4 regions of the Clostridium celatum genome follow, and region 1 is predicted to be linked to each of the others. Evidence: riboswitches for the same ligand, from Rfam matches in the RefSeq annotation. Region 1 holds a riboswitch; each other region holds the start of a gene.
What was found. Region 1 has a riboswitch for lysine ahead of lysA (diaminopimelate decarboxylase). Riboswitches for the same ligand answer to the same signal wherever they lie in the genome.
Positions count from the first base shown of each region.

Region 2: it holds a riboswitch for lysine, as region 1 does, so the genes downstream of both, LPC13_RS11270 (APC family permease) here and lysA (diaminopimelate decarboxylase) in region 1, are expected to answer to the same signal.
Region 3: it holds a riboswitch for lysine, as region 1 does, so the genes downstream of both, LPC13_RS15455 (aspartate-semialdehyde dehydrogenase) here and lysA (diaminopimelate decarboxylase) in region 1, are expected to answer to the same signal.
Region 4: it holds a riboswitch for lysine, as region 1 does, so the genes downstream of both, LPC13_RS06140 (Na+/H+ antiporter NhaC family protein) here and lysA (diaminopimelate decarboxylase) in region 1, are expected to answer to the same signal.

Region 1 is NZ_JAJKGM010000005.1:7,764-12,583, forward strand. It holds gene LPC13_RS03505 (DUF1576 domain-containing protein) at 1-754, opposite strand, end outside; gene LPC13_RS03510 (beta/alpha barrel domain-containing protein) at 1,134-1,808, shown strand; lysine riboswitch at 1,955-2,121, shown strand; gene lysA (diaminopimelate decarboxylase) at 2,233-3,525, shown strand; gene LPC13_RS03520 (DUF3006 domain-containing protein) at 4,026-4,247, shown strand; gene lepB (signal peptidase I) at 4,247-4,820, shown strand, end outside.
Region 2 is NZ_JAJKGM010000026.1:20,012-24,831, forward strand. It holds gene LPC13_RS11260 (radical SAM/SPASM domain-containing protein) at 1-496, shown strand, start outside; gene LPC13_RS11265 (hypothetical protein) at 705-2,216, opposite strand; lysine riboswitch at 2,508-2,682, shown strand; gene LPC13_RS11270 (APC family permease) at 2,759-4,078, shown strand; gene LPC13_RS11275 (SGNH/GDSL hydrolase family protein) at 4,219-4,820, shown strand, end outside.
Region 3 is NZ_JAJKGM010000055.1:1,121-5,940, forward strand. It holds gene dapB (4-hydroxy-tetrahydrodipicolinate reductase) at 1-337, opposite strand, end outside; gene dapA (4-hydroxy-tetrahydrodipicolinate synthase) at 349-1,224, opposite strand; gene LPC13_RS15455 (aspartate-semialdehyde dehydrogenase) at 1,243-2,232, opposite strand; lysine riboswitch at 2,329-2,501, opposite strand; gene LPC13_RS15460 (small, acid-soluble spore protein, alpha/beta type) at 2,677-2,928, shown strand; gene LPC13_RS15465 (class I SAM-dependent DNA methyltransferase) at 3,048-3,800, shown strand; gene hslO (Hsp33 family molecular chaperone HslO) at 3,804-4,688, shown strand.
Region 4 is NZ_JAJKGM010000009.1:70,519-75,338, forward strand. It holds gene LPC13_RS06125 (spore maturation protein) at 1-97, shown strand, start outside; gene LPC13_RS06130 (ACT domain-containing protein) at 463-897, shown strand; gene LPC13_RS06135 (aminopeptidase P family protein) at 919-2,172, shown strand; lysine riboswitch at 2,261-2,436, shown strand; gene LPC13_RS06140 (Na+/H+ antiporter NhaC family protein) at 2,563-4,308, shown strand; gene LPC13_RS06145 (FUSC family protein) at 4,445-4,820, opposite strand, start outside.

The DNA.
Region 1 (4,820 bases):
AATTTTTCTTTGAATTATTGCCCAGCAATAAACCAGATATAATTAAATAAATACAACAGAACAATATTATTAAGAAAAGTAATTTATTACTTCCAGTATGCCATATTAATCTACTATCAAAATTTATTCCAAAACCTCTTAAAATAGACATTAATAAAGTACCAAGCAATCCACTAGCAAATCCAATGTTATATAAGTTATAACCATTATGGGCTTTAACACTATGAGAAGCAATTGGAGGTAAGATAAAGCCTACTAATATTCCAACAGATATACCAAGTAATATAGAGAGAAAAGAATGACTATCGTTTGCAAAACTTAATTGGCTTACTATTGGAGAAAGGCAAGTACCTAATAGGGCAACAAGGGTATAATTAAGAAAAGGTTCTCTTTGGTATTTTGAGAATAAGTATATACCAAATATAATAGGCCAAATATTAAAGATATTTTTACCTAAAAATGAGAAGCCAGTCATAAGCCATAACGCCATTATAGTTGATCCATTTGGTTTTATTCCTATTAATATTAAAAGTAATATTGAAAGTATACTAGTTAATGAAGCATTAACTAAAGCTGCACCAATACCACCTACTTCCATATAATCAGTTATTAAAATATCAGAAGAAAGTACTATTGATTTTAGTCCATAAAATATTTCTTTTGGGCTATCAATAATAAAGGCAAAAATAATTAAACAACTATATAGCCCCAAAAGAATAACATATGGAGAATAAAAGTTTTTTATTTGTTTCATATATACATACACCTCAAATATATATTAACAAAAAAAACACTGAAAATAATGTGATATATATCATTTTTATGAAATATTTTTCAAATATTTTTTCTAAAAGATGATATTAATGGCAGCAATATCATTATAATAAAGTATTTTGTTAATCCATTATTACAAAGGTATAGGATATAATTTTAAATTTTCAATATAAATACCTTATAAGGAAAAAATATTTAAATGTAATTTACAATATTTTTTTTATATGAAAATAATTAGATGATAATATGTTAAAAAAGGTGTATTTAATGTAAAATTTAAATGTATTTAGGGTTAAATTCTTTTAATATTTCGACAAAATAGTATAATAGTACATATAAAAATAATAGGGGTGTTTCAAATGGAAAAAAGAAAACATAAGCAAGTGCCTGAAATCAAAGGACTTTTAAGACGCCATGTAGTTGAAGTGCCACCATGCATAAGAGATTGTTCAGGCATAAAAATATTTGGAAAAAGAATAAAATCGTTATTATTTACAACTGATGTTGCAATAATAAGGAATACAAATGCAGATGCAATTATAGCAGTTTATCCATTTACTCCACAACCGTTGATAACAGCAGCTTTAGTAATGGCTGCAGATGTGCCAGTTTTTTGTGGTGTAGGTGGAGGAATAACTCAAGGTAAAAGAGTAGTGAATTTAGCATTAGATGCAGAATTTAAAGGTGCCATGGGAGTAGTTGTTAATTCTCCAACTTCAAATGAAGTTGTTAGTAGAATTAAGGAAACAATTGATATTCCAATAATAGTTACAGTTGTTTCAATTCATGAGGATATAAAAGCTAGAATAGAAGCAGGAGCAACTATTTTAAATGTTTCTGGTGGAAAAAATACACCTGAAATAGTGGCTAAAATAAGATCTGAGTTTCCAGATTTTCCTGTTATAGCAACAGGAGGCCCAGATGAACAAACTATAAGAAAGACAATAGAAGCAGGGGCAAATGCAATAACTTATACTCCTCCATCAAACGGAGATACAATGAGTAACTTAATGGATAAATATAGACAATTTTAAAAATATTGTTTAATTAGTAAAAATAATGTGGTATTATTATTGTAAAAGACTGCATATAATATATTCTGAGTGAAACATCTTCTTTTTAGAATGAAAAAATAAGTTTTATTATCTAGATTGAAGTTTAGAATTTTATTTAATAGAATACCTATGTTAGAGGTGCTATTTATAAATAGTAATAAATTGTAGCTGGCAAGTGATGATAATTTATGAAAGGTATAATAGCCGAAGGAGTAATTTATGCAAAGGATTATTTCTGGGTATGCATAAAATATATGCATAACTGTCACGTAAGTGGAGGGCTACAAGGTGCGATAATAAGATGAAAATTATTTTTATTATAAGAAATAATAAATTGCATTATAAAGTAAAAACTACCACTATAGGACATCTATAGTGGATTTTTTGTTTGGAGGGTTATACAATGAAGTTATTTGGGGCAATGGAAATTAAAGAAAATGAATTATATATTGGAGGGGTCAGTTCTACTAATTTAGTTAGTGAATTTGGGTCGCCATTATATGTAATGGATGAGGAACTTTTAATAAACACTTGTAAAAGTTATTATAAAAATTTTAAATGTAAAGAAAATAATAATAGAGTGGCTTATGCAGGAAAGGCATTTTTAACAATGGCTATGTGTAAGCTTATAAATGAGCAAGGACTTTACTTGGATGTAGTTTCGGGGGGAGAGTTATATACGGCCTATAAATCAGGATTTCCTTTAGAAAAGGTGTATTTCCATGGAAATAATAAGACTTATGATGAAATTGAATTAGGTGTTAAGTTAGGCGTAGGTAGATTTATAGTAGACAATATTGAAGAAATGACTATATTAAATGAAATAGCAACTAAATATAATAAAAAACAGGATATTTATTTAAGATTAACTCCAGGTATTGAAGCTCATACACATGATTATATTAAAACAGGTCAAATAGATTCAAAATTCGGGTTTGCACCAGTTGGAAATACAATAATGAATGCTGTTAAATACGCATTAGATTATGAAAATTTAAATTTAAAAGGATTGCATTGTCATATAGGTTCGCAGATTTTTGATATAGCACCATTTGAAGATGCAGCAGAAATTATGTTAGGCTTTATAAATGATATTAAGAAAGAAACAGGACATATAATATCAGAGTTAGATCTAGGTGGAGGATTTGGTATACATTATACTAATGAAGATAAACCAAGAGAAACAAGAGAATATTGCGAAGCTATTTTAAATAGGGTAGATAAAGTTTGTGAAAAATTAGGATTAGAAAGACCAATCTTAACTATTGAGCCAGGTAGATCAATAGTAGGAAATGCAGGAACAACACTATATACTATTGGAGCAATAAAAGAAATAGAAGGAGTAAGAACTTATATTTCTGTTGATGGAGGAATGACTGATAATATAAGACCTGCATTATATGGGGCAAAATATGATATGACTATAGCTAATAAAGTTAATTATAAAAAGGATAATATGGTTACAGTTGCTGGTAAGTGTTGCGAATCAGGCGATATATTTGTAAAAGATATAAATCTTCAAGAAACTAAAAGAGGAGATGTGCTTGCCGTGTTTACAACAGGGGCATATGGATTCTCTATGGCAAGCAACTATAATAAAAATCCAAGGGCAGCTGTTGTTTTCGTAAAAGATGGAATAGCTCGTTTAGTATCAAAAAGACAAAGCTACGAGGATCTTTTATCCTTAGAAGTATAATAAAGTGTAATTACAAAAGGATTTATCTAAACAGCTAATCCTTTAAAATATATCGTATATTTTATGAAAAATAAATTATACAAGCAGATATTATAAAAGCACACAGTAAGAATACTTAATCTTACTGTGTGCTTTTGTTTTAAAGACCTCAAGATTAATCGGCAAATTATAGTTTTTAATACTTTTAACTTCATAACTAGAATTTATGATTTAATGATTTTTCTATAAAATACAATTAAAGAAAATAGTTAAATTTTTATTAATTGTATCTTATAGCATTACATATTTATGAATTTTTTAGTATATTTAGATATTATAATATATATCAGAAAATATTAATTTTTTAGAGATTGCAGATATAATATTTTAGATTGTAACTGTTTTGACATATTTGTGGGATATAATTTTTCTAATACTATTACGAATTCAATAAATGTGGTATACTTTAATATAAAGCAAATTGGAAAAGAGGTGAAGGCAGCTTATATCTGCAGTTAAGCATGAAAAATAATATGTTTATTATTGATAGATTAGAAAATAACTCAGTAGTTTTAGAAGATGATTGTGGAAATATTTTAACAATAGATAAAAGCTTAATTGAGGGTGAAATAAAAGAAGGAAATATCGTAATAAAAGAAAGTGGCTTATTTAATGTAGATATAAAAGCAACCATAGATAGAAAAAATAAAATTAATGCTTTAATGAAAGGTATGTGGGAATAGTGAGTAATGGTGAAGAAAACAATATACAAGATGTAGATATGTATAGTGGTTTAATAAATGAAAAAGATGAATTGAATAATGAAATAAATGGCAATAATACTAAGGGAGACAAAAAAACTAAGGTTGAAAAATCAAATTTTTTCTTTGATTGGATTGTACCAATAGTAATAGCCGTAATTTTAGCTACGTTAATAAATAAATACGTTATATTTAAGGTTAAAATACCATCAGAATCAATGGTACCAACTTTAAATGTAGGTGATAGATTATTTGTTACTAGAGTATATAATCCAGAAAAACTTAAACGTGGTGATGTGGTAGTATTCGATTCAGAAGAATTAAATGAAAGAATGATAAAAAGATTAATAGGTTTACCAGGGGATACTGTTATTATTAGAAATGGTGTTGTTCAGGTAAATGGAGAAACTTTACAAGAAGATTATATAGGAACACCAGATAATTATAATGGAGAGTTCCAAGTACCAGAAGGAAAGTATTTCTTCTTAGGAGACAATAGATTTTGGTCTTTAGACTCAAGATATTGGGAAAATCCATATATAGATGGAAGTGACA
Region 2 (4,820 bases), on a different contig from region 1:
TACAGATTTTATTACAAAAGCTAGATCTAATAGTGATATAATTTGTGCCATAAGATTGTGGAATATGGATAACAATGATTTAAAAGGAGCCAATGGCCTTAATAGTGATATTCTAAAAATGCTAGAAGAAAACTTAGAGTTAGATTTTTCAATAGGTGAAAAATTACAGGAGACTAATAGAATTAAACTAAAAGATAAGGTTTATTTAAATATGGCAGAAAAGTTTGAATGGCCAGATATTCAAATAGATAGTCTAGGAGAAGAAGTATTTTGCCATGGTCTTAGAAATCAAATTGGAATATTAGTAGATGGAACAGTAGTTCCATGTTGTTTAGATAGCGAGGGAAATATAAATTTAGGCAATATTTTTGAAAAGTCGCTGAAAGATATAGTAGAAGATAAAAGGGCAAGAGATATTTATGATGGTTTTTCAAGAAGAAGAGCTGTTGAAGAATTATGTAAGAAGTGTGGTTATGCAACTAGATTTAAAAAATAAAAATTATTAATAATGAAAAAGAGGCTAAATCAAAATTAAGAATAATAGATTCCGAAAACTTATTTCAAAATTAGGAGTTTATAAATATTTTGATTTAGTCTAAATAAAATTTAATGTTTCTACATAATAATATTTAAGATGAATATAAAACTATAATTTTACAAGGATATATTAATATAAAATTTAGTAATTCAGCATAGTCATAATATTAATTTTTACTAATAAATTTTAAGATAGTTGGCATATAAGTTTTTAGAAGGTTATAATTTTCAGCTAGTTCCTTTCTAATATAAAAAAGATAGCTATAATTATGATGATATGAATGACAGTGATTACTACATGCTTCATACTTAGCCTTCCAAACTTCACAACCTTGGAATGGATTAGCTGTTCCGATATAAAGATCATTTGATGAATTTACATATAATAAACGACCTCCATAATTATATTTATTACAGAATCCGTTTAATAACACTGGAGTAAAGTGTATACCATCAGTTGACTCATAAAGATCAAATCCGAATGGATATTTTGATTCATTTAATAATTCAACAATATTTTTATATATTTTTATAATAGTATTAGTTGCAAGCTTGCCAATTAAATTTTGAATTTCTATTTTATTGTAGAGAAGAGTATCTAAAATAACCTCCATGTTTATAGAATCATCAAAGGTTGAAATTAATAATTTATCATTATATTGCTTTATTTGCCATGCATACACATTAAATGGATTATTAAATCCAGAGTATAATCCAGATAAGCTTTTATTTCTAACACCTTTTGTTGGTATAGAAGGAATCAAAGCTGGACCACCGACAACTAAATCCCATCTATCAGTTTTTGAAATTCTTATAATATCACAACCAAGTGGAATTAACCAAGCAAGTGGTAATTGTTTAGTTCCACTTACATAAAGATAATTTTTATAAACACCAATACTTAAGATATACTTGTTAGCTGCATCTCCAAATCCTTTATCTACTATTAATGTCCAGTCATTTAATTTTGGTTCAGGACCATTTGTTCTCCAAACAGCAGCACCGTCAGAGCTACTAGTAGCAACATAAATTTTATTATTGAATATAGCCATATTACTAATTGAGCCAGAAGGATTTAAAGAAGGATTAAAATTAGGTGCTGTATTATCTATAACAGGTTCCCATGAATAATATTGAGGATCAACACTTCTATAAAGTTGAGGATAAGGGCTTGGATTAGCCTCATCAATAGTAGCTATATAAAGCTTGCCAAGATGGGTTAACATAGCTCTTGAAGAAGTACCTTTAAGAACTGTATCAGTTAATGGAAACCAGTTTACACCATTGGTAGATTTAAATACTATAACATTAGGTCCGCCATAACTAGCTGCATAAAGAAAAGTGTCTCTATTAAAAGGCTTGTGAGTAATCATATATCTAAAGCCAGATATATTGGTAAAGTCAGGGGCAGTATATACTTTTTCCAAAGGTAAAGAGCAATTTTTACGATATCTCCAGATTTCCGGTAAATTATCTACTGGATTAGGAGTAATAGAGTTAGGAGGAATTATAGAAGAGTTAATTGATTTTAAAATATTATATGGGATATTACGTCCAGTACCAATATAAATATATTTGTCTAACTCACTTATAGACCATGCATAATTATTTTGTTGTGCATTATTTAAATTGCTTCTGTCAAAACCATTAGTAAGAGTAGTATTTTTAAAGTTATACATCAAAAGGCTCCTCCTTTGTTATTTAATATATAAAGGATGTTGACTTATGATATATTATATGTATGATATGTTAAGGAGTTACAATATGTTAAATATAATAGTAAAAATAAGATATTTTGTAGATGAAAATAGATTATTTAGATATTATGTTAAAAAGTATTTATATTAAAAGCTACTATAATTGTTGACTTTAAAGAAAAATTTGTTAGAATATTTATGTATAAAAACACAGAAATTAAGTATAAATTTTAATAATTATAAATTTAACTTGATAGTGTAATTAAATATTCGGGTAAAGATAGAGGTTGCAATATTAAAGAGTAATATTATGGAGTTAAGCACGATGAATTAATATAAAAGGTAGTATTGCCGAAGTATATAGAGGATGCTTTAAATCTATATGCTGGGGTTGCATAAAATATATGCAAAACTGTCACAATAATAATTGTGGAGAGCTATCTTTGTGTTTGTTTATGTGTAAGTACAAGCTCAAAGATTAGCCTTTTGGGCTTATTTTTTTACCCCAAACTAAGGAGGAAAAAATGGAAAACAAAAGTTTAAAACGAGAAATTAGCCTTTTCATGGCTACTATGCTTGTTTGCGGTAACATGATTGGTTCTGGTGTATTTATGCTACCATCAACACTTGCTCAAGTGTCAGGACCAGGAGCTACAATAATAGCATGGATTTTAACTACAATAGGTTCAATTTTTATTGCAATATCATTTGCAAATATGGGTACTAAATATCCATCAACAGGTGGAGCGTATTGTTACACTAAAGAGGCATTTGGGGATTTTGCAGGATTTTTAAGTGCGTGGCTTTATTGGAATGGTTCATGGATTGGAAATGCAGCAATAATAGTTGCAGTTACAAGTTATGCATCAGCAGTATTTCCACAACTAAATAATCCAATAGTATCAATAATATTCTCAAGTTCAATTTTATGGATATTTACATTTATAAATGTAGCAGGAGTAAAGAAAGCAGGTAAAATTCAGGCTTTTACAACAGTATTTAAAATAGTATTTTTTGCATTATTTGTTATAGTCGCATTTTTAAATTTTGATTCAGCAAATATATTTCCTATGTATCCAGAAGGAAAGGGATTAAGTACAGTTCCACTTGCAGCCACATCAACTTTATGGGCATTTATAGGACTTGAAAGTGCAACAGTTACAGCTGGAGAACTTAAAGATCCCGAAAAGAATGTAAGAAAAAGCACAATTTACGGATTGATTATTGCGGCTATTATATACTTAGCAATAAGTATAGCAAGTATGGGGGCAATGGATAATGTTTCACTAGCTCAAAGTACAGCACCACTTACTGATATACTTACTAATGCTTTAGGAAGTAATATTGGAAAGATATTAACAATTGCAGTAGTTATTTGTATTTTAGGAACAGTAGTAGGATGGCTTTTATCAACAGCTAGAGTTGCTTATGCAGCAGGTGAAGATGGAGTATTCCCTAAGTTTTTTGGAAAGATTAGTGAAAAAACAGGCACTCCTGTAAATTCATTAATATTTGGTTCTATATTAGTTAATATTTTATTGATTATGAATTTCCAAAAAGGGATGGTAGATGCATTTACATTTATAACTATCCTTGCAACGTTATCATATTTACCAGTTTATCTTTTAAGTGTTTCTGCAGAAATAATGCTTACATTTAAAGAAGAAAAAGAATTTAACTTTAAGTTATTTATTAAAAAATCAATATTACCACTATTAGCATTTATATATTTAATATGGACTATATACGGTTCAGGAGCAGAAACTGTAATGTGGGGCTTTATATTAATGTTAATAGGAATTCCAGTATATATATATAATCATCATAAAAATAAGATAGATTAATATAAAATAAATTTATAGGTAAAAATGGCAAATAACATAATTAATGTTATTTGCCATTTTTTTATATTAAAAATTATTAAGATATACTATAATACAAGAGAAATATATGGAAATATAAAAAGTAGGAGAAGAATTAAATTATGTTTTATGATGATATAAAAAGGGGAGATATGGAAAATAATATAGTTATAAGGTTAATAGGAGATAGTATTACAGCAGGAGCAGGGAGTTTAGATGATAATAGGAATGGAGAAGTAATTATAAATATAGATGGTATTTGCTACAAAAGACAATTAGGAGAAAAATGCTGGGCATCACTTTTTAAAAAATATATTAATGAAAGATTTAAATATAGTAAAGTAATAAACAATGGATGTAGTGGAATAAATTCTAGTCAAGTAAAAGATAATTTAAATAAGTTATATGATATAAATGACAATATAATAATTTTAATGATTGGAGCTAATGATAGAAAGGTAAACAATGGAATGAAAATATTACATAGCAATCTAATAAGCATTGTTGAAAATCTATTAGAAAAAGATAAAAAAATAATATTAATGACACCAAATCCAGTTACAGCCCAAGATGACAATTATGATAATCGTTTATATAAAATGAATGAAGTTGTAAATGTTATTAGAGAAGTAAGTAAATATAAAGGAATAAAGTGCATAGATAATTATGAGTACATTAATATGTATTTAAAAAATAGAGGACAAACTATAGAAGAATTAATGAA
Region 3 (4,820 bases), on a different contig from region 1:
GAGACATATTAGCAGATTTAAATATAGGAAGAGTAGTACTAGCATCTTTTATATAATTCAAATCTTTATCAGTATATCCAGTAGAACATAACACAATAGGTTTTTGGGTTAACTTTGTTAATTCTATTAAATCGTATAATGCATCAGAACGAGAAAAATCTAGTAAAACATCATATTCAATATCTACATCTAATGGGTTTTTAAAAACAGGAATTCCTATTTCTTTAGGAAATTTATCTATACCTGCTTCTATTTTTAAATTTGGAAATTCATTTATAACATTTCTTATCACAGTACCCATTTTTCCACAACAACCGCTTAAAAGTATTTTAACCATAACTAACTCCCTTATATCAAATTATATTTTTTTAATGTGTTTATTAATATTTCTTTATTAGAATCATTCATTTTATATAATGGTAATCTCAAATTTCCTACATCTTTCCCTATTATATTAAGAGCTGTTTTAATAGGAATAGGATTTGTTTCTATAAATAAATCATTTATTAGTTGAAGATAATTTAATTGTAAAGTAGTTGCTTTTTCAGTATCTCCATTTAAATATGAAGACACCATATCATGAATTACTTTAGGAATTATATTAGCAGCTACAGAAATTACACCAATACCTCCAAGTGATAATAAAGGAACAATTTGATCATCATTACCTGAATATATATCTATATCCGGACAAATAGATTTCATTTTAGCAATTTGACTAAAGTTTCCACTAGCTTCTTTAATTGCAATGACATTTTTTAATTTACTTAATTTTAATAGCATGTTTGGCGTAATATTCATATTAGTTCTACTTGGAACGTTATATAGAATAATAGGAGTATTAACAACATCATTTACTTCCTTAAAATGCATAAATAATCCTTCGTCATTGGTTTTATTATAATAAGGAGTTATTAATAATAAACCATCAACACCAACAGATTCAGCATACTTACTCATTGTAATAGCTGATAGTGTATTATTGCCACCAGTACCAGCGATTACAGGAATTCTTTTATTAACTACATCTACAGTAAATTTAATAGTTTCTTTTTTTTCACTTTCTGTCATTGTAGTAGCTTCACCAGTAGTCCCACAAATTACTATTGCATCTGTACCTTCTTTAATATGCCATTCTAATAATTCTTTTAATTTATCAAAATCTACACCACTTTTAGTAAATGGTGTAATTATAGCTACACCAGAACCTGTAAAAATAGACATAATATATCCTCCTAAAAATTATTTGTTATTAATTAGATATTCAGCAATTTGAACTGCATTTAGTGCAGCACCTTTTCTTATGTTATCAGCGACAACCCAAAGGTTTAAACCATTATCAACACTAAAATCACGTCTTATTCTTCCTACATAGACATCATCTTTTCCATTTACATCAAGTGCCGTAGGATATTTTAATTCTTTAGTATTATCATATACAGTTAACCCCTTAGTTTCTTCAAAAAGTGTTATAATATCTTCAATATTAAAGGATTTTTCAAGTTCAACATTTATACTTTCACTATGACTATTTAAAACAGGTACTCTTACAGTAGTTGCTGTTATTTTTAAATTAGGTGAATGAAGTATTTTTCTTGTTTCTTCAATCATTTTCATTTCTTCTTTGGTATAACCATTATCTAAGAAGACATCAATATGAGGAAGACAGTTACCTGCTATTGGATAAGGAAATTTTTTTGGTGAAATACCTTTTAAACCATCTTCTAAATCTTTTATACCTTGCATACCAGCACCAGAAACTGCTTGATAAGTTGAATATACTATTCTTTTAATTCCATAATTGTCAATTAGAACTTTAAGTGGTACCATAGCTTGAATTGTTGAGCAATTTGGATTAGCTATTATTCCTTTATGCAATTTTAAATCTTCAGGATTTACTTCAGGAACAACCAGTGGCACTTCTTTATTCATTCTCCAGGCACTAGAGTTATCAATTACAATAGCACCATAAGATGCAAAGATAGGAGCATATTTTAAACTTGTATCTCCACCAGCGGAAAATAAAGCAAAATCGATTTTTTTATTTTTTATATTATCTTCACATGTTTCTTCAACTAAATAATCTTGTCCTTTAAAAGGTAAATATGAACCATGAGATCTTTTTGATGCAAAAAGATAAAGATTTTCAATAGGAAAGTTTCTTTCTTCTAATATTTCTAAAAATTTTCTACCTACATTTCCTGTAGCCCCAACTATTGCTATATTATACATTGTATAGCAACCCCCTTTGTTAAATTTAATACTTTTATATAAAAAAATACCTTGAGCATAGCACTCAAGGTATAATTTAACTTAATAAAAATTTCCTTAAATGATAGCTCATCACATAATAATGTGACAGAAATATGCATATTATACATACTTCCAGCTATATAACATTAAAGCTTTTGTTATATGCTTCGGCGATAAATCCTTTCATACTAATTTAACATGCTTAAATCCTTAGTAGTACTCTTAAGTACCGCACCTCTATCTAAATATTATTTAATTATCTAAATTATACCTTTTATGCATTAAATTATCAAGGTAAAAAATAGAAAAAACGTATCTGATTTATTATATGAAATATTTAGTGCTTTGAAACAAATAATATGATGAATAAATAGATATTTATAGGAGAAAATATTAAATATAAAATTTATAGGGGGAAATATAATGAGTAAAACACCACTAAAGAAAATAATAAAATCAAAAATTAAAACAAATAAACAATTAAATGAACAAGAATTGCTTAGAGAGAAAATTAAATATGAAATAGCTGAAGAATTAGGATTAAGAGATAAAGTTGATGAGTATGGATGGGGTGGGTTAACAGCAGAAGAAACAGGACGAATAGGAGGAATAATGACACGTAGAAAAAAAGAATTAAAGCTTCCTACAAATGATCAAATTCTAGGAAGAAAATAATGGATTGACTAAAGTCTCAATTACATAGTAATATAAATGTTAGAAATTTATATATCGATGTTATTTTGTGTAGAATAGTTAATTAAATTTGAATTAAAAATACTGTAAGGGGGGATATCATGGCTTATGGAGAATTTGCTAAAATTTATGATGAATTAATAAACGAAGATATTAATTATGATAGTATGGTAGAGCGAATATTAGAAATTTGTAATTTAAATAATGTAAATTTTGAAGATTATCTTGATATTGCTTGTGGTACAGGAAATGTTACTGTAAGAATAGCAAAGCATTTTAAAAATATATATGGTGTAGATTTGTCAGAAGATATGTTAAATGAAGCTTTTGATAAATTAAAAAGCAATAAAATAAGAGGCAAAATAATTTGTCAGGATATGACTAGTTTAAGTTTAAATAAAAAATTTGATTTAATTACCTCTGTTTTAGATTCTACAAATTATATAACAGATGTAGAGGGATTAAAAAATTATTTTTGTGGAGTACATGAGCATTTAAAAGATAATGGATTATTTATTTTTGATATAAATTCATATTATAAGTTATCAGAAATTTTAGGTAATAATATCTATACATATAGTGAAGAAGAAGTTTTCTATACATGGGAAAATTCCTTTGAAGAAGAGATATTATCTATGTTCTTAACTTTCTTTGTTAAATATGGGGATCTTTATGAAAGATTTGAAGAGGAACACTTTGAAAGAGCATACAAAGAGCAAGAAATAGAACACTATTTAAATGAAGCAAATTTAGAAGTTATAAATAAATTTGAAGGTTATACAAAAAATGATGTACAAGCAAATAGTGAAAGAATTGTATATGTAGTAAAAAAGAAAATGTTAATGGAGGATTAATTAATGAGCGATAAAATTATTAGAGCAGTGGCTAAGGATGGAATGGTAAGAATAATAGCTGGGACAACAACAGAGTTAGTAGATACAGCTAGATCTATACATGAATGTACACCGGTTGCAGCAGCTGCACTAGGAAGAATGTTAACTGCAGGAGCGCTACTTGGAGCAACATTAAAGTCTGAAAATGAAGTTATGACTTTAAGAATAAATGGTGGCGGAGATGCTGAAGGTGTAGTAGTTACAGCTTATGAAGGTGCAAAGGTAAAAGGATATATAGGAAATCCATATGGTGATTTACCACTTAATGCAAATGGTAAACTTGATGTTGGTGGATATATAGGTAAAAATGGTAACTTAATGGTTATAAAAGATCTAGGACTGAAGGATCCATATGTAGGTCAAGTTCCAATACATTCAGGAGAAGTAGCAGAAGATTTAGCTTATTATTTTACAGTTTCAGAACAAACTCCATCAGCAGTATCACTTGGAGTTTTAGTAGATACTGATTATTCAATAAAAGTTGCAGGTGGATTTATAATTCAAATGTTACCAGGTGCAGATGAGTTTTTAGCAGATATCATAACATATAGATTGGAAGAAATACCATCTTTAACAACAATGTTGAATGAAGGGAAAACAATGGATGATATCTTAGATTATATCTTTGGAGATATGGATCTTAAAATATTAGAAGAAATGAAACCAGAATTTAGCTGTAATTGTTCAAGAGAAAAGGTAGAAAAGGCTTTAATATCTATTGGGGAAAAAGATTTAAAAGAAATATATGAAGAAGGAAAAAATGAAGAGTTAAAATGCCATTTCTGCAATAAGACTTATGTTTTTACATCTGAGGAAATTGGTGAAATGTTAAGCCAAATGAACAAATAAATTATAATAATAAAAAGGAAGTTTTAATAAAAAAACTTCCTTTTTATTATTATATAGGTGTATAAGTTAAAATTAAATAAAAGTTTGATGAATTAATAGAGAATATAAAATAAAAAAATGTAATAAAAAAGT
Region 4 (4,820 bases), on a different contig from region 1:
AATTAAAAAAACGAGGCATACAGTATGGGCAGCAGTAATGGCAGATATGACAGCAATAATTATGGCAATCCTAATGGTAAAAATAATGATACTTTAAAGTTAAACGAAAAAGTGATGATGTGACATTCCCAAAATTGATATGATTTCACTAAGAATTAAATTCTAAGGTTTATCATATGTATTCTTTTCAGTTATATCATTACTTTTTTAATTAACTTTTTAACTATTATAGAATAAAATATGTAAGCTAATATTTTGTTCTATAAAATCTAATCAAGATTTTATGGTACAGTAAAATTATAATAATTTCTCAAGGTAATATATAAAATTTTTTGACATCACGGTTATTCGTAATACAACTCTATTTACATTAAAAGAGTAATATGTAAATTTTTATTGGTAAGGTGTAAATTTTGGTTGTATAATATTACTAAAAGAATCGAATGGAGAATGATTATGGGGATGGAGAAGTTTTATATTGTAAATGAAAAATCATTACCAGAGATATTTAAAAAGGTAATAGAAGTGAAGGAAATTATTTCGCTTGGAAAATCTAAAGATGTTAGTGAGGCTATTAGGACTGTAGGGATAAGTAGAAGTACGTATTATAAATATAAAGATGATATTTTTCCAATGGCAGAAGAAATGAAGTCAAAAAAGGTAACATTAATAGTTTTGATGTCACATAAATCAGGAACCTTATCTAAAGTATTGGACTGTATAGCTTTCTATAAAGGTAATATACTAACAATAAATCAAGATATTCCAATAAACTTATGTGCAAATGTTACAGTAACTATTGATATTTCACATATGGAAAAAAGTATAAGCCAATTAGCAGCAAGATTAAATTCGTTACCAAATGTAAGAAGTGTAAAATTATTAGCAGCAGAATAAATTTTAAGAGGAGATAGGGCTATGGATAAAAATATGTATAAGATTAACAGAGAAAATGTATTAGAAAAAATAAAGGATAATTCAATAGTTGTTTTATTTGCAGGAAAGGCACCTAAAAAGACTGGAGATGAGAGCTATCCATTTACACCAAATAGAAATTTTTATTATTTAACAGGAATAAAAGAAGAAGAACATGTTTTAGTCATGTCGAAATTAAAAGGAGTTAAGAATTCATGTCTTTTTATTAAAGATATTGATGAAGAACTAGAAAAGTGGGTTGGTAAAAGTATACGTAAGGATGAGGCGATTTCACTTGCTGAAGTTGAGGAAGTAAAGTTTAAAAGCCAATTCGAAAATGAAATACATAGGCTTTTAACAATGAAGGAAGAGATAAATTTATATTTAGATTTAGATAGACTTAGTGCAAATAGTGACGATACAATATCTCATAAATACGCACAAAAAGTAGTAAGTAAATATCCTCAGGTAAGAGTTAATAATATTTATAGCATTATTGGTGAATGTAGATTAGTTAAATCAGAAAAAGAAGTTGAAAATATAAAAAAAGCTATTGAAATAACTAAAAGTGGTATTGAATTATTAATGAAAGAGGCTAAAGCAGGAATAAAGGAATATGAGTTAGAAGCATATTTTGATTTTAATTGCAAAACTAAAGGGGTAAATGATTTAGCATTTACAACTATTGCGGCAGCTGGAAAAAATGCAACAATACTTCATTATGTAGATAATAATACTGAACTTAAGAATGATGATTTAATTCTTTTCGATTTAGGTGCACAATATAATTGCTATAATGCAGATATTTCGAGAACATTCCCGGTTAATGGTAAGTTTACAGAAAGACAAAAAGAAGTTTATAATGCAGTTTTAAGAGTAAATGAAGAAATTATTAGCTTAATAAAGCCAGGTGTTAAATACAAAGAAATTAATGATAAAGCAACAGAACTAATAGCTGAAGAATGTATTAAGTTAGGACTTATTGAAGATAAAAAGGATGTAAGAAAATATTATTATCATAGTATAGGTCATAGTCTTGGAATGGATACTCACGATATTGAAACACCTCATAGAAATATAACTTTTGTTCCAGGAGTAGTGTTTACTGTAGAACCAGGAATTTATATAGAAGAAGAGTGTATTGGAATTAGAATTGAGGATGATATATTAGTTACAGAGGATGGTAATATAAACTTATCTAAGGATATAATAAAATCTGTTGAAGACATTGAAAAGTTTATGAATAAAGAATTTTAAGAATAAAAAAGAAAAAAAGTTATAAAATGGTATTGAAAAACAATAGAATAAACTGTATAATTTAATCAATAAGTAACAAAAGTGAATAAATTAGGGTAGAGGCGCGATTAATTAATAGTATTATTGATGAGGAAAGCACTATGATTCAATATGAAAGGAATTATCGCCGAAGCGTACAACCGATGCTTTAAGGTTGTATAGCTGGGAGTGCATAAAATATATGTACTACTGTCACAAAATATTTTGTGGTGAGCTATCATTTGAGACTTGTATTTTTATACTTTTTTAGTGTATATCAAGACCTTGAGTGTTAACTCAAGGTCTTTTTTATTGGGTTAGTTTGGGGTACCCTTGTTATTCGCTTTTAAATAGAAATAAGGGGGAATAAAAATGAAAAAAAGAAGTTACAGAGTATTACTACTTACCATGCTAGTGTTTGTTTTATCAACTACACTTGCATTTGCAGCTGAAATAGATTCAGCTACGGTGAACTCAGAAAAGTTTGGATTATTAACATTAATACCACCAATAGTTGCAATAGTATTGGCATTTATAACGAAAAACGTTGTAGTTTCGTTGTTTATAGGTATCTTATCAGGAGGATTTTTATTAAATTTAACAGGATTTAATGTCTTTAGTGCATTGATACAATCATTTTTAGATTTTATAGATAGGGCATTAAACTCTTTGGCTGATCCTTGGAATGCAGGTATTATACTTCAAGTTTTAGTAATTGGTGGTGTTATAAATCTTGTTGCTAAGATGGGAGGAGCAAAAGCTATAGCAGAAGCTTTAGCTAAAAGAGCTAAAACAGCAAAAGGTACTCAATTAATTACTTGGCTTATGGGAATATGTGTATTCTTTGATGATTATGCAAATGCGTTAATTGTTGGACCAATAATGAGACCAGTTGCAGATAAAATGAAAATTTCTAGAGAAAGATTAGCATTTATTATAGATGCTACAGCAGCTCCAATTGCAGGGCTTGCAATAATTTCTACTTGGATAGGGTTAGAAGTTGGTTTAATTAATGATGCTTTCACAGGAATTGGTGTACAAGCAGATGCTTTTGGAGTATTTCTTCAAACAATTCCATATAGATTTTATAACATATTAATATTAGCATTTATAGTTATAACAGCAGTTTTATTAAAAGAATTTGGACCAATGAGAAAAGCCGAGATGGCAGCTAGAAATGGACAAAAAATTGGAGCTGAAGTTGCAGTAGATAATCTTCAAGGAGAAGATGAAATGCAACCTAAAGAAGGGGTGCAATTAAGCATATGGAATGCAATAATTCCAATAGGAGTTCTAATAGTAGCGGCAATCGCAGCATTTTACTATAGTGGATATACAGCAATAATGGGTGGAGAAGATGTTGAACTTATTAATTTAATGACTAATTCACCAGCATCCTTTGAAGCTATAAAGCAGGCATTTAGCGCATCAGATGCATCAGTGGCATTATTCCAATCAGCATTACTTGCCAGTATAGTTGCTATAATAATGGCAGTTTGTAAAAAGATATTTACAATTGGTGAGGCTATTGAAGTTTGGGTTGATGGTATGAAGGGATTATTAATTACAGGAGTAATTCTTATATTAGCTTGGTCATTAAGTTCAGTTATAAAAGAATTAGGTACAGCTAAATACTTAGTAACTTTATTATCAGGATCAATTCCATATTTTTTACTACCAAGTTTAATATTTATATTAGGTGCAGTAATATCATTTGCAACAGGAACTGCATATGGAACAATGGGGATTTTAATGCCACTTGCAGTGCCATTAGCATATTCAATAAATCCAGAAATGTCATTTGTAATTGTTAGTACAAGTGCGGTATTAACTGGAGCAATATTTGGAGATCACTGCTCGCCAATATCAGATACAACAATACTTTCATCAATGGGTGCAGGATGCAACCATATTGAGCATGTTAAAACTCAAATTTGGTATTCTTTATTTGTAGCAGTAATTACAATATTATTTGGATATATTCCAGCTGGATTTGGATTACCAATATATATAGTATTACCAGTAGCAATATTAGCAGTTTTTGTAGGGGTGCAAATATTCGGTAAAAAGGTTGAGGAAGCTACGCCTGTAGAAGATAATGTACTTAATGTAAATTAAAATTAAGTATTCGTTAAAAGGTTGAATAACGCTGAAGCAATAAGAAAAATAAATAAAAAGGGCTATAAAAAAAGGTTGTGCAAAAGCACAACCTTTTTCAGTTAGAAATACTAATTAGTTTTTTATTAATTACTAATTATTTATGTGGTGGGGGTGTTATAAGTTTATTTACTAATATTGAAATGACTATTCCAAATAAAGTTTCTATAATTCTATTTGTAGCATAAAATAAAGGATCACTATAAGCATGAGCTGTAGTTACTCCTAAAAATGCTATACAAGTAATATTTATTGCACCAGGTCTTTTGAAAATATTACATAAATAAATCATAAGTATTACACCTAATGCAATGATAATGTAAATTATTGGTTTTGCTATTAATTCATTAGAAATATGACCTTCTAATGATCTAAATATAAATAGAAAAATTAAACCGAATGCAGCACCTAAAATTGTTCCAGCTCCACGATTTATTCCCATATGAATAGAATTATAAACTGTATCTTGTAAA